3 regions of the Brevibacillus sp. 1238 genome follow, and region 1 is predicted to be linked to each of the others. Evidence: riboswitches for the same ligand, from Rfam matches in the RefSeq annotation. Region 1 holds a riboswitch; each other region holds the start of a gene.
What was found. Region 1 has a riboswitch for lysine ahead of M2298_RS02665 (aspartate kinase). Riboswitches for the same ligand answer to the same signal wherever they lie in the genome.
Positions count from the first base shown of each region.

Region 2: another riboswitch for lysine. It lies ahead of dapD (2,3,4,5-tetrahydropyridine-2,6-dicarboxylate N-acetyltransferase); the one in region 1 lies ahead of M2298_RS02665 (aspartate kinase).
Region 3: another riboswitch for lysine. It lies ahead of M2298_RS27225 (amino acid permease); the one in region 1 lies ahead of M2298_RS02665 (aspartate kinase).

Region 1 is NZ_JARXWC010000001.1:582,524-585,800, reverse strand. It holds gene M2298_RS02665 (aspartate kinase) at 105-1,346, opposite strand; lysine riboswitch at 1,578-1,764, opposite strand; gene uvrC (excinuclease ABC subunit UvrC) at 1,851-3,277, opposite strand, start outside.
Region 2 is NZ_JARXWC010000003.1:52,097-55,373, forward strand. It holds gene M2298_RS07795 (GNAT family N-acetyltransferase) at 1-514, opposite strand, end outside; gene M2298_RS07800 (flavodoxin) at 607-1,050, opposite strand; lysine riboswitch at 1,206-1,395, shown strand; gene dapD (2,3,4,5-tetrahydropyridine-2,6-dicarboxylate N-acetyltransferase) at 1,499-2,209, shown strand; gene M2298_RS07810 (aspartate aminotransferase family protein) at 2,224-3,277, shown strand, end outside.
Region 3 is NZ_JARXWC010000021.1:47,508-50,784, reverse strand. It holds gene M2298_RS27235 (CGNR zinc finger domain-containing protein) at 1-195, opposite strand, end outside; gene M2298_RS27230 (DinB family protein) at 353-847, shown strand; lysine riboswitch at 965-1,151, shown strand; gene M2298_RS27225 (amino acid permease) at 1,265-2,707, shown strand; gene M2298_RS27220 (TolC family protein) at 2,905-3,277, shown strand, end outside.

The DNA of each region.
Region 1 (3,277 bases):
TCCTTCATGCCAACCATTGGCAGCGCAATAATTGTCAGGACTGGCGTGTCTTGTCAGGTCAAAAAGATGCCCCCTCTGCCTACAGGCGAGGGAGCATTCGCTGCCTAGATTCCGTGCACCACTGCTGTCTCTTCCACATCGAGCCCGTATGCCGAGTGCAGGCTGCGGACAGCAAGCTCAGTCTGCCCGGCAGGAATGACGCAAGAAACTTTGATGTCTGAAGTTGAAACCATTTTAATAGAAATTTCTTTTTCTGCCAAAACGCGGAACATCTCGGCAGCCACTCCCGGATTGTTGACCATGCCGGAGCCTACGATGGACACTTTGGTCAGGTTTTGCTCGTAATCGACTTTTTCGAAGCCAAGCTCTGCTTTGTGGTTTTCCAACGTGTCCAATGCCTTTTTCAAGTCATCCGCAGCAACCGTGAAGGAAATATTCGTCACTGCTGCGTCATAGGAGCTTTGAATAATGATGTCGACGTTCACCTGATTGTCCGCCAGCGTATTGAACAGGCGGGAAAGAGTCCCAACCTTCGCAGGCATACCGACAACCGTGACTTTTGCTACATCCTCGTCATGCGCGACTCCACTTACTACTCTTCCTGTTTCCATGTTGGCAACCTCCTCAACGTACGTACCTTCTTCGGCAGTAAAGCTGGAGCGGACGACCAGCCGTACTTTGTATTTCTTCGCGGCCTCCACCGAGCGCGGGTGAAGAACTCCCGCTCCGAGATTCGCGAGTTCAAGCATCTCGTCGTACGAGATCGTGTCCAGCTTGCTTGCCGCTGGCACCATCCGCGGATCGGCTGTGTACACACCGGACACATCCGTGAAAATCTCGCATTTGTCTGCATTCAAGCTGGCGGCCAGCGTAACTGCCGATGTATCCGAACCACCCCGGCCGAGCGTCGTAATTTCTCCTTCGTCGCTGAGACCTTGAAAACCTGCTACGATCACAACACGTCCGCGGCTTATTTCTGCCTGGATGCGCTCAGAATCAATTTGTTTGATTCGCGCCCGGCCATGAATCGCTTCCGTCGTGATTCCAGCCTGCCAGCCTGTCAAAGAAATCGCATCGTAGCCTTTCGTGTGCAAGGCCATTGCAAGCAAGGCGATAGATACTTGCTCCCCCGTGGTCAGCAACATATCCAGCTCTCGCTCGGACGGGTAGGCGCTGATCTGTTTGGCCATATCTACCAATACGTCTGTAGATTTGCCCATCGCAGATACGACGACCACCACATCGTGCCCTTCTTCTTTGTAACTGGCAATTCGATCTGCAACTCGTAAAATTCGCTCAATGGTCCCTACAGAGGTGCCTCCGTATTTCTGCACGATCAACCCCATGCGGCTTCTCTCCCTTTTCTCATATCCAATGATTGTAGAATGTATCTTTTGCTGCCGTTTTATGAATCTCTCTATTTTTACTGGAAAAAGTCTGTATAAAAAAGGCACCGACAAGGAATAAGTACCTGCCGCTGCCTACTGTTTCGACATACCGGTTCCTCCCTCCCAATTACACGCGGTCCATGGCAGCACATGACAAGGCAAATCCCTGTCACCGCTCACATCGACACACCGTGAGATAGCTCTCCATCTGGCGCCGGTCAAGAGCCAGATGACAGTCCTGCACTTGTTCAATGCAGACCCAGCATGGAGACAAACGGGTTTTTCTCCACACTTCGGCGAATCCCCCTTTCCCGTTCCCTTCACAGATACCCGATCTCAGGGTGGTACTCATGGTTTTCGCGCCTCTACCTCACTCCATAAATGGAAGTGAGGCTAACTATTCTGTTTGAAACGCATTATATCATGGGAATCCGAGCGGTTCAATCGCTTTTTGCAAAACCGTTACGATTCCAGCTTGCGCAAATGAGTGATGATCTCTCGGGCCAGCTTGTCGCCGATCCCCAGTTCCCGGAAATCCTCCACAGTCGCTTCGCGCATTTTTTTCAGCGAGCCAAAATGGGTAAACAACAGCTTGCGCCGCTTCTCGCCGATGCCCGGAATTTCATCCAGTTGGGAGGAGAGCATCGTTTTCGTCCGTGACTGTCTGTGGAACGTGATCGCAAAACGGTGAACCTCGTCCTGAATGCGTTGCAGCAAATAAAACTCATAGCTGTCCCGCTTCAGATTCACGGGTTCTGGCGGATCGCCGTACATCAACTGCGCCGTTTTGTGCTTTTCATCCTTCGCCAAGCCGCAAACCGGAATGTACAGCCCCAATTCGTTCTCCAGGACGTCCATGGCAGCGCTGATTTGGCCTTTGCCTCCGTCGATGACGATCAAGTCCGGCAATGGCTGGTTTTCCTTCAGCAACCGCGAATAGCGTCTGCGGACAACTTCGCGCATGGACCCGTAATCGTCGGGGCCTTCGACCGTCTTGATCTTGAACTTGCGGTACTCCTTTTTGTCCGGACGACCGTCTGTAAACACGATCATCGCAGACACCGGCTCTGTTCCTTGAATGTTGGAGTTGTCGAACGCCTCGATCCGGTGGGGAACGCCAATCCCCAGCACGTGCCCCAAATTGTGCACAGCCTGAATCGTCCTCGCATCATCTTTGGACATCAGCGCGAACTTCTCCTGGAGGGCAATGCGCGCGTTTTCACAGGCCATCTCGACCAGCTCGCGCTTTTTGCTCCGCTTCGGTGTCAATACTTTGACCCCGAGCCATTCGCTAAGCAGCTCCGGCTCGCTTTCCTCCGGCAGCAAAATTTCTTTTGGCAGCGCGTTTTGCTTGTCGTAGTAAAACTGGGTGACGTACGACATGAAGTCTTCGCTTTCGCCGCCATAGTATGGAAAAGAGGTCGTCTGCCGCTCGATCATTTTGCCCTGGCGCATGTAAAAAATTTGAATGCACATCCAGCCCTTTTCTACCGCAAAGCCGATAATGTCGCGGTCTACCGTGTCGGTAAACGTGATCTTCTGCTTTTCCATCACCGCTTCAATGCTCTTGATCTGATCCCGCAGTTCCTTGGCCCGCTCGAACTCCATCGCTTCTGCCGCCTGTAGCATTTTCTCGGTCAGGCTCTGCTTCATCTGATCATGACCGCCGTCGAGGAATCGGCTAATCTCGTCAACCAGTCGCTGGTTTTCCTCTGCCGAAACCTCGTACACACAAGGAGCAAGACATTGGCCCAAATGGTAGTACAAGCAAACCTGTTTGGGCATGTTGCGGCATTTGCGCAAAGGATAGAGCCGGTCCAGCAGCTTCTTCACCTCGGAAGCATCGCCAGCGTTTGGATACGGGCCAAAATATTTGGCTTTGTCCTTCA
Region 2 (3,277 bases), on a different contig from region 1:
TCAGATGATCTTCCCACACGCCGTTGATCTGCAAGTAGTGCAAGGACAACCCTTCCTTGCGAAAACCGTTTTTCTCCAAAACGCGAATAGAGGCCGTATTGCGAGGCATGACAGCGGCTTGCACGCGGTGCAAACCGGCTTCTTGAAAGGCGAAAGCGAGAGCGAGCCTGACGGCGGCTGTCGTGTAGCCTTTTTGGTTGCAGCTTTGATCCATGAAGTAACCGATGGTTGCGTTTTGCCAGGCGCCGCGTACGACGTTTGACAGGGCAACACGGCCGATCATGTCGTCCGTTTCGCGCAGAAAGACGCCAAAAGCGTAGCCTGTGCCAGCGGCAAAGTCTTTTTCCGCCTGGGCGATTTGTTCCTGTTGGCCCGTGAGCGTCAAAAAGGAAGACGACCGAATCGGTTCAAAAGGTTGCAAAAAAGCATGATTACGCAGCCGAAGCTCAAGAAGCTCGGCTGCGTCGTCCATGCCCAGAGGTCGCAGATAGACCGTTTCTGTATGTAGCGTCATGATATCAATCCTCCCTGGAAAAAGTCGGATCGACATTGTACCATGACTTGATTTAAGTGGAAAGGCTTTTTCTTTTCAGCGGCCTTCTGGTCTTAGCCCAGCAATTCGGAGAAAGAAACGCCAAACGCCTTGCAGGTTTCCACTTCTTTCGCTGTAGGGGACAGCTCGATTTTCAAGCCTTCAAGTGGTGTTTCCGCACCGCGCTCGCTCGCCTTTTTCAAGAGAGTATCTACGGCAGCGCCAACGTGCTCGTAAGCGGAATCGCAGGAACCGAATGCGACTACTTTTTTGCCAGTCAGATCGATGTCGTCCATCTCTTCGTAGAAGTCCAGGCACTCGTCCGGAAGATCGCCGTCGCCCCAAGTGTAAGCGCCGAGCAGGATGCCATCGTAGTCCTCAAGCTCCTTGGCTGTTGCGTCCATCACTTCTTTTATCTCCAGCTCTTTTCCTGTGGATCGAATACCCTCAGCAATCGCTTCAGCAATCTCTTGTGTGTTTCCAGTCATGCTTGCGTAAACCATCAAAATGCGGCTCATAAGGTTGAAACCCTCCAAATAAGATAATGAAAATCATTCTCACAAAAATAAGATAATGAAAATGATTCTCGTTGTCAACGATTTTTTTTCTTTCTATAAAGCTGTTGCCACATGGGAATGATTTTGGTAGAGTTAAATGAAATTATAATATTGGAAGTCTAAATAGAGGTGCGCCGAAGAATAGTACATCTTTTCGTCATCTGCCGGGGGGCGGGAAAAGGAGGAAAGGCTAAAGCGCCGAAGCGGTTGTTGTTCCCCTCGAACAGCAGCGGCTGGGGTGGCTCATGAACAATGAACATCCTGTCACAAAAGACGATTGTCTTCTTGTGGAGCGCTATTTACGATTTGCTTGGGCAGTTTGGAAAGCAATGAGATAGCGAATGCACTCATTGCTTTTTTTAGTCAATTTAAACAAGGCAAGGTTTTGATCAAAAAGGAGGATTTACCTGTGAACATGATGGATGCAAATGAAATTATCGCGTTTATTCAAAAAAGCGAAAAGAAAACACCTGTGAAAGTATACGTGAAAGGCAATCTGGAGGGCATTGACTTCGGTGCCAGCGCAAAAACGTTCATCACTGGCTCTACTGGCGTCGTCTTTGGCGAGTGGAAAGAGATCGAGCCTGTTTTGGCTGCAAACGCCGACAAAATCGAGGACTACGTGGTAGAAAGCGACCGCCGCAATTCCGCGATTCCATTGCTCGATACAAAAGGCATCCAGGCTCGCATCGAGCCGGGCGCGATCATCCGTGACCAGGTTACCATCGGAAACAACGCGGTGATCATGATGGGAGCTTCGATCAATATTGGCGCGGTAATTGGCGAAGGCACGATGATCGACATGAACGTGGTTGTAGGTGGACGCGGTACAATCGGGAAAAATTGCCACATCGGCGCTGGTTCTGTCATTGCAGGCGTTATTGAGCCGCCTTCCGCACAGCCGGTTGTTGTCGAAGACGATGTCGTGATCGGTGCCAATGCGGTTATCCTCGAAGGCGTTCGCGTAGGAAAAGGCGCGGTCGTAGCAGCAGGCGCGGTCGTGATTGAGGATGTGCCGCCATACGTGGTTGTTGCGGGCACACCTGCTCGTGTCATCAAACAAATCGACGACAAAACTCGCTCCAAGACGGAGATCAAGCAGGAGCTACGTCAGCTGTAGGGGAGAGAGCTCACATGGACTGGCGTACGCTCGACGAACAATACATCGTCTCTTCTTATAAACGTTTGCCTATCGCGATCGCCAAAGGGGAAGGAAACTACCTGTACGATACAGCGGGCAACAAGTATTTGGACCTGTTTACGGGCCTGGCAGTCAATGTGCTGGGCCACTCCCACCCGCGGATTGTTCAGGCGCTGCGCGATCAGGGAGAACGTTTCCTGCACATTTCCAACGTATTTTTGAACCAGCCGGCGATCCTGTTGGCCAAGCGGCTGGTCGAGCAGACGATCCCGGGAAAAGTGTTCTTCACCAATTCCGGCGCAGAGGCGACCGAGTCCGCGATCAAAATGATTCACAAATGGACGAAGACCGACGGAGCGGGACGCGAAGGGATCGTCGTCTTGCGCAACAGTTTTCACGGCAGGACGCTGGGCGCCGTTCGGCTGACCAGGCAAGCGCACGTCTATCAAGATTTTCCGCAGCCGGATTTTCCCGTGTACGAGCTTGATCCGGAGGACACAGCCGGATTGCGCGCCATCTGTCGCGAGGCAAAGCCAGCAGCCGTCCTGATGGAGCCTGTTCTTGGCTCCGGGGGTGTCGTGCCTTTGTCTGTAGACTTTTTGCGCGAGGTGGCGACCATTTGCCAAGAGGAAGGCATGCTGTTTGCCATGGATGAAATCCAGACAGGCATGGGACGGACGGGAAAACTGTTTGCCTACGAGCACGCAGGCGTGACGCCAGATTTGATCCTGTTTGCCAAAGGAGTAGGCGGCGGACTTCCGCTCGGTGGCGTCATTGCCGGGACGAAGCTGATGAACCAGTTCAAGCCGGGAGATCACGGCACGACTTTTGCGCCGTCTCCGCTTTCGGCTGCTTTGGGCAATGTCGTGCTGGACGAACTGCTCGATCCCGCATTTGCAGCGAGCGTAGACGAAGTGATTGCCTACCTGTGGGCTGGACTGGAAGCACTGCGTGAGCGCCTCCCGGAACAGCTTCAGGCGCTGCGCGGCAAAGGCATGATGGTGGGAATCCCGCTCAGTGCTGCTCCCGAAGAGGTCAGCCGCTTGC
Region 3 (3,277 bases), on a different contig from region 1:
AAGCATTCGCATATACTCGCGAAATTGCACAAGAACAGCGACGGTTTCCTCGTCAAGCGGCAGCGGTGCCTGCAATTGGTGCTCTTGCAAAAACCATTCCTGCCATTCACGCTTTGCCAGGCGATTTTCCTTGCGGCCTGTCCCGCGCCAGTCACGCCAATCGCTGTTTAAAAAATCGATGCATAGCCATTGCACACTTCTCTTCCCCCATCTATTTTCGCTTCTTGTAGGTAACACCAACATATGGTAAGATCATTTTGTAACCAACGAAATTCATTTTGAACGTTACAAACTTCTTCTTATTGCCATTATAGCGCTTCACCAATCTGTTTGACAGACGAGGAGGAAACACATGAATCGGATGGAATTGCTTGTTCATGAATGGGAGTGCACGTATGACAAAGAAGATTGGTATCCACCGCTCAAGCACGCCCTGGATGGCGTGACCGTGGCCCAAGCCAGCTGGCGTCCCGAAGGAGAGGCAGCGAACACGATCTGGGAAAATCTCAGTCATCTGCTCTATTTCAAAGAGCGTTTGCTGCACCGTCTATCCGGTACGGATTTTCCTGGTACGGCTGAGACGAACGATGACACCTTCCAACCATCCGGAGCGCCAGACGACGAAGCAGCTTGGCAAGCGGCGGTGCAGCGCATGGAAGAAGTACATCGCGGCATTCAAGAAAAGCTCCGCTCCCTTTCCGGCGATGCATTCGATCAGCCGCTGCCCACCATCTCCATCGGGCAAAGCGTGATGAGCATCATTTTGCACGACGCTTTTCATACCGGACAAATCGTGCAAATCCGCAAGCTGCAAGGCTCCTGGCCTGCGCGCAGGTCGTTTTTATAGCCCTTGCTCCCACTCTAGCAATATTTTGCAGCACAACTTTTTTCATTGATTAATAACGATCAATCTTATATAGTTGATAAATAAATCAACTTCATACATGTTATCCTCATCTTTCACGGTGAGGGTAGAGGTCGCGGCTTTTATGTCATCCTGTACGAGATTCAGAAGAAATCTATGACTCCAGGAAAGGGAAAAGCCGCCGAAGCTCATATCGCATCTCTGTGCGCGTGGGCTGGGGCTGTACCCGAAAGGGACAGAACTGTCACGTTTGCTTGCCGGGCAAACGTGGTGTGCTATCTTCAGTGAAGGCTTGGTGGGGATTGGATGATACCGCCCTATGCCGTTTTTTGGCTATTGGCGGTTTTTTCGTTTCCGACCGACCTTCTCAAAATCTTCGAAAGGTCGTGCAAGCATCTTATGTCACAGAATCAACTGCAACGTGGTTTGAAAGCCCGCCACCTGACGATGATCGCCATCGGCGGCTCCATCGGTACGGGCTTGTTCCTGGCGAGTGGAGGCTCGATTCACGAAGCCGGACCAGGGGGCGCTTTGGTCGCCTACATCGCTATCAGTATCATGGTTTACTTTTTGATGACCAGTCTTGGGGAAATGGCCGCCTTCATGCCTGTATCCGGCTCCTTTTCCACCTACGCCACCAGATTCGTCGACCCGTCACTCGGCTTCGCGCTTGGCTGGAATTACTGGTACAACTGGGCAATTACGATTGCGGTCGAACTGTCAGCCGCAGCTCTCATTATGAAATACTGGTTCCCGGATACTCCCGCCATTTTGTGGAGTGCCTTGTTCCTCGTCCTTATGTTTGCTCTTAATCTGTTGTCTGTCAAAGGCTACGGCGAATCCGAATACTGGTTTGCCTTGATTAAAGTAGTCACCGTCGTCGTCTTTATCATCATTGGTATTTTGATGATCTTCGGCATTATGGGTGGCGAAGCAGTCGGCTTCCAAAACTTCACCAAAGGCGATGCACCGTTCAATGGCGGCTTCATGGCGCTTCTCGGCGTCTTCATGATTGCCGGGTTCTCGTTCCAGGGAACCGAGCTTGTAGGGGTGGCCGCTGGTGAGAGCGAAGACCCTGCGCGCAATATCCCGAAAGCGATCCGCCAGATTTTTTGGCGCATCTTGCTCTTCTACATTTTCGCAATCTTGATTATCGGGTTGCTCGTTCCTTACGACAATCCGAATCTGATCAGCGGTGATATTACCGATATTGCCATCAGCCCGTTTACGATCGTCTTTGAAAAAGCCGGCTTTGCCTTCGCCGCCTCTGTGATGAATGCGGTCATCCTCACCTCCGTGCTGTCTGCCGGGAACTCCGGCATGTACGCATCCACCCGCATGCTGTGGGTGCTGGCGAAGGAAGGAAAAGCGCCAAAATGGTTTGCCAAAGTCACTCGCAACGGCGTCCCGATCAATTCCTTGATCATGACGGCTGCCATCGGTGCGCTGGCGTTTCTGTCTTCCCTGTTTGGAGATGGCGAGGTGTACGTATGGCTTCTGAACGCATCCGGCATGTCCGGGTTTATCGCTTGGCTCGGCATTGCCATCAGCCATTACCGCTTCCGCAAAGCGTACCTGGCCCAAGGCCGCGACCTGCGTGAGCTGCCATACCGGGCGAAGCTGTTCCCGTTTGGCCCGATTTTCGCCTTTATTATTTGCTGCGTCGTCATTGTCGGCCAAAACTACTCGGCGTTTATCGGCGGCGAGATTGACTGGAACGGCGTGTTCGTCTCCTATGTTGGCTTGCCGCTGTTTTTGATCGTCTGGCTTGTCTACAAGTATACGAAAAAGAGCAAGCTTGTTCCGCTCCATAAAGTAGATTTCAGCATGGACGAAAAATAAATAGCTTTGCCAAACAAGTCATTGCAGGCTCCCTCACGTCGAGGGAGCTTTTTTATTGTTTCATTTTATTTTTCCGATCAACTTTCTTATGATTACATATTGACGAATGTAGACTGGAAATATATACTGTTCATGAAAATTTGATAATGAGAATCGTTATCGACAAACTCTTTTCCTATTCCCAAGGAGGCCCCATAATGAAGTCCAGGTTATCGAAGCATCTCTACAGCACTACACTGGTTGCCGCGCTTCTTGCAGGCAATACTCATTTGGCTATGGCCGCTCCTGCAGTCGTTGCAGCCGCAGAACAAACCCAGACCGCTCCTCTGTCTCTTCACGGTGCGATCGAGCAAGCATTGAAAACCAGCATCGACCTTGAGCTGCTGCAAATAGATTACGATGTTACGGAATATGAAACGCTCTATACGCTGCGAGAAAAAGCGGCCATCCAGCTCGAAAACGTCAATACGCTCGATGATGCCAAGAAAAAATACGAAGACGCTGCCAAAGCGAGAAAAGACCTGGCGCTTAGCGAAGTCACTTTGAAAACCTCAAAAAACAATTTGCAGT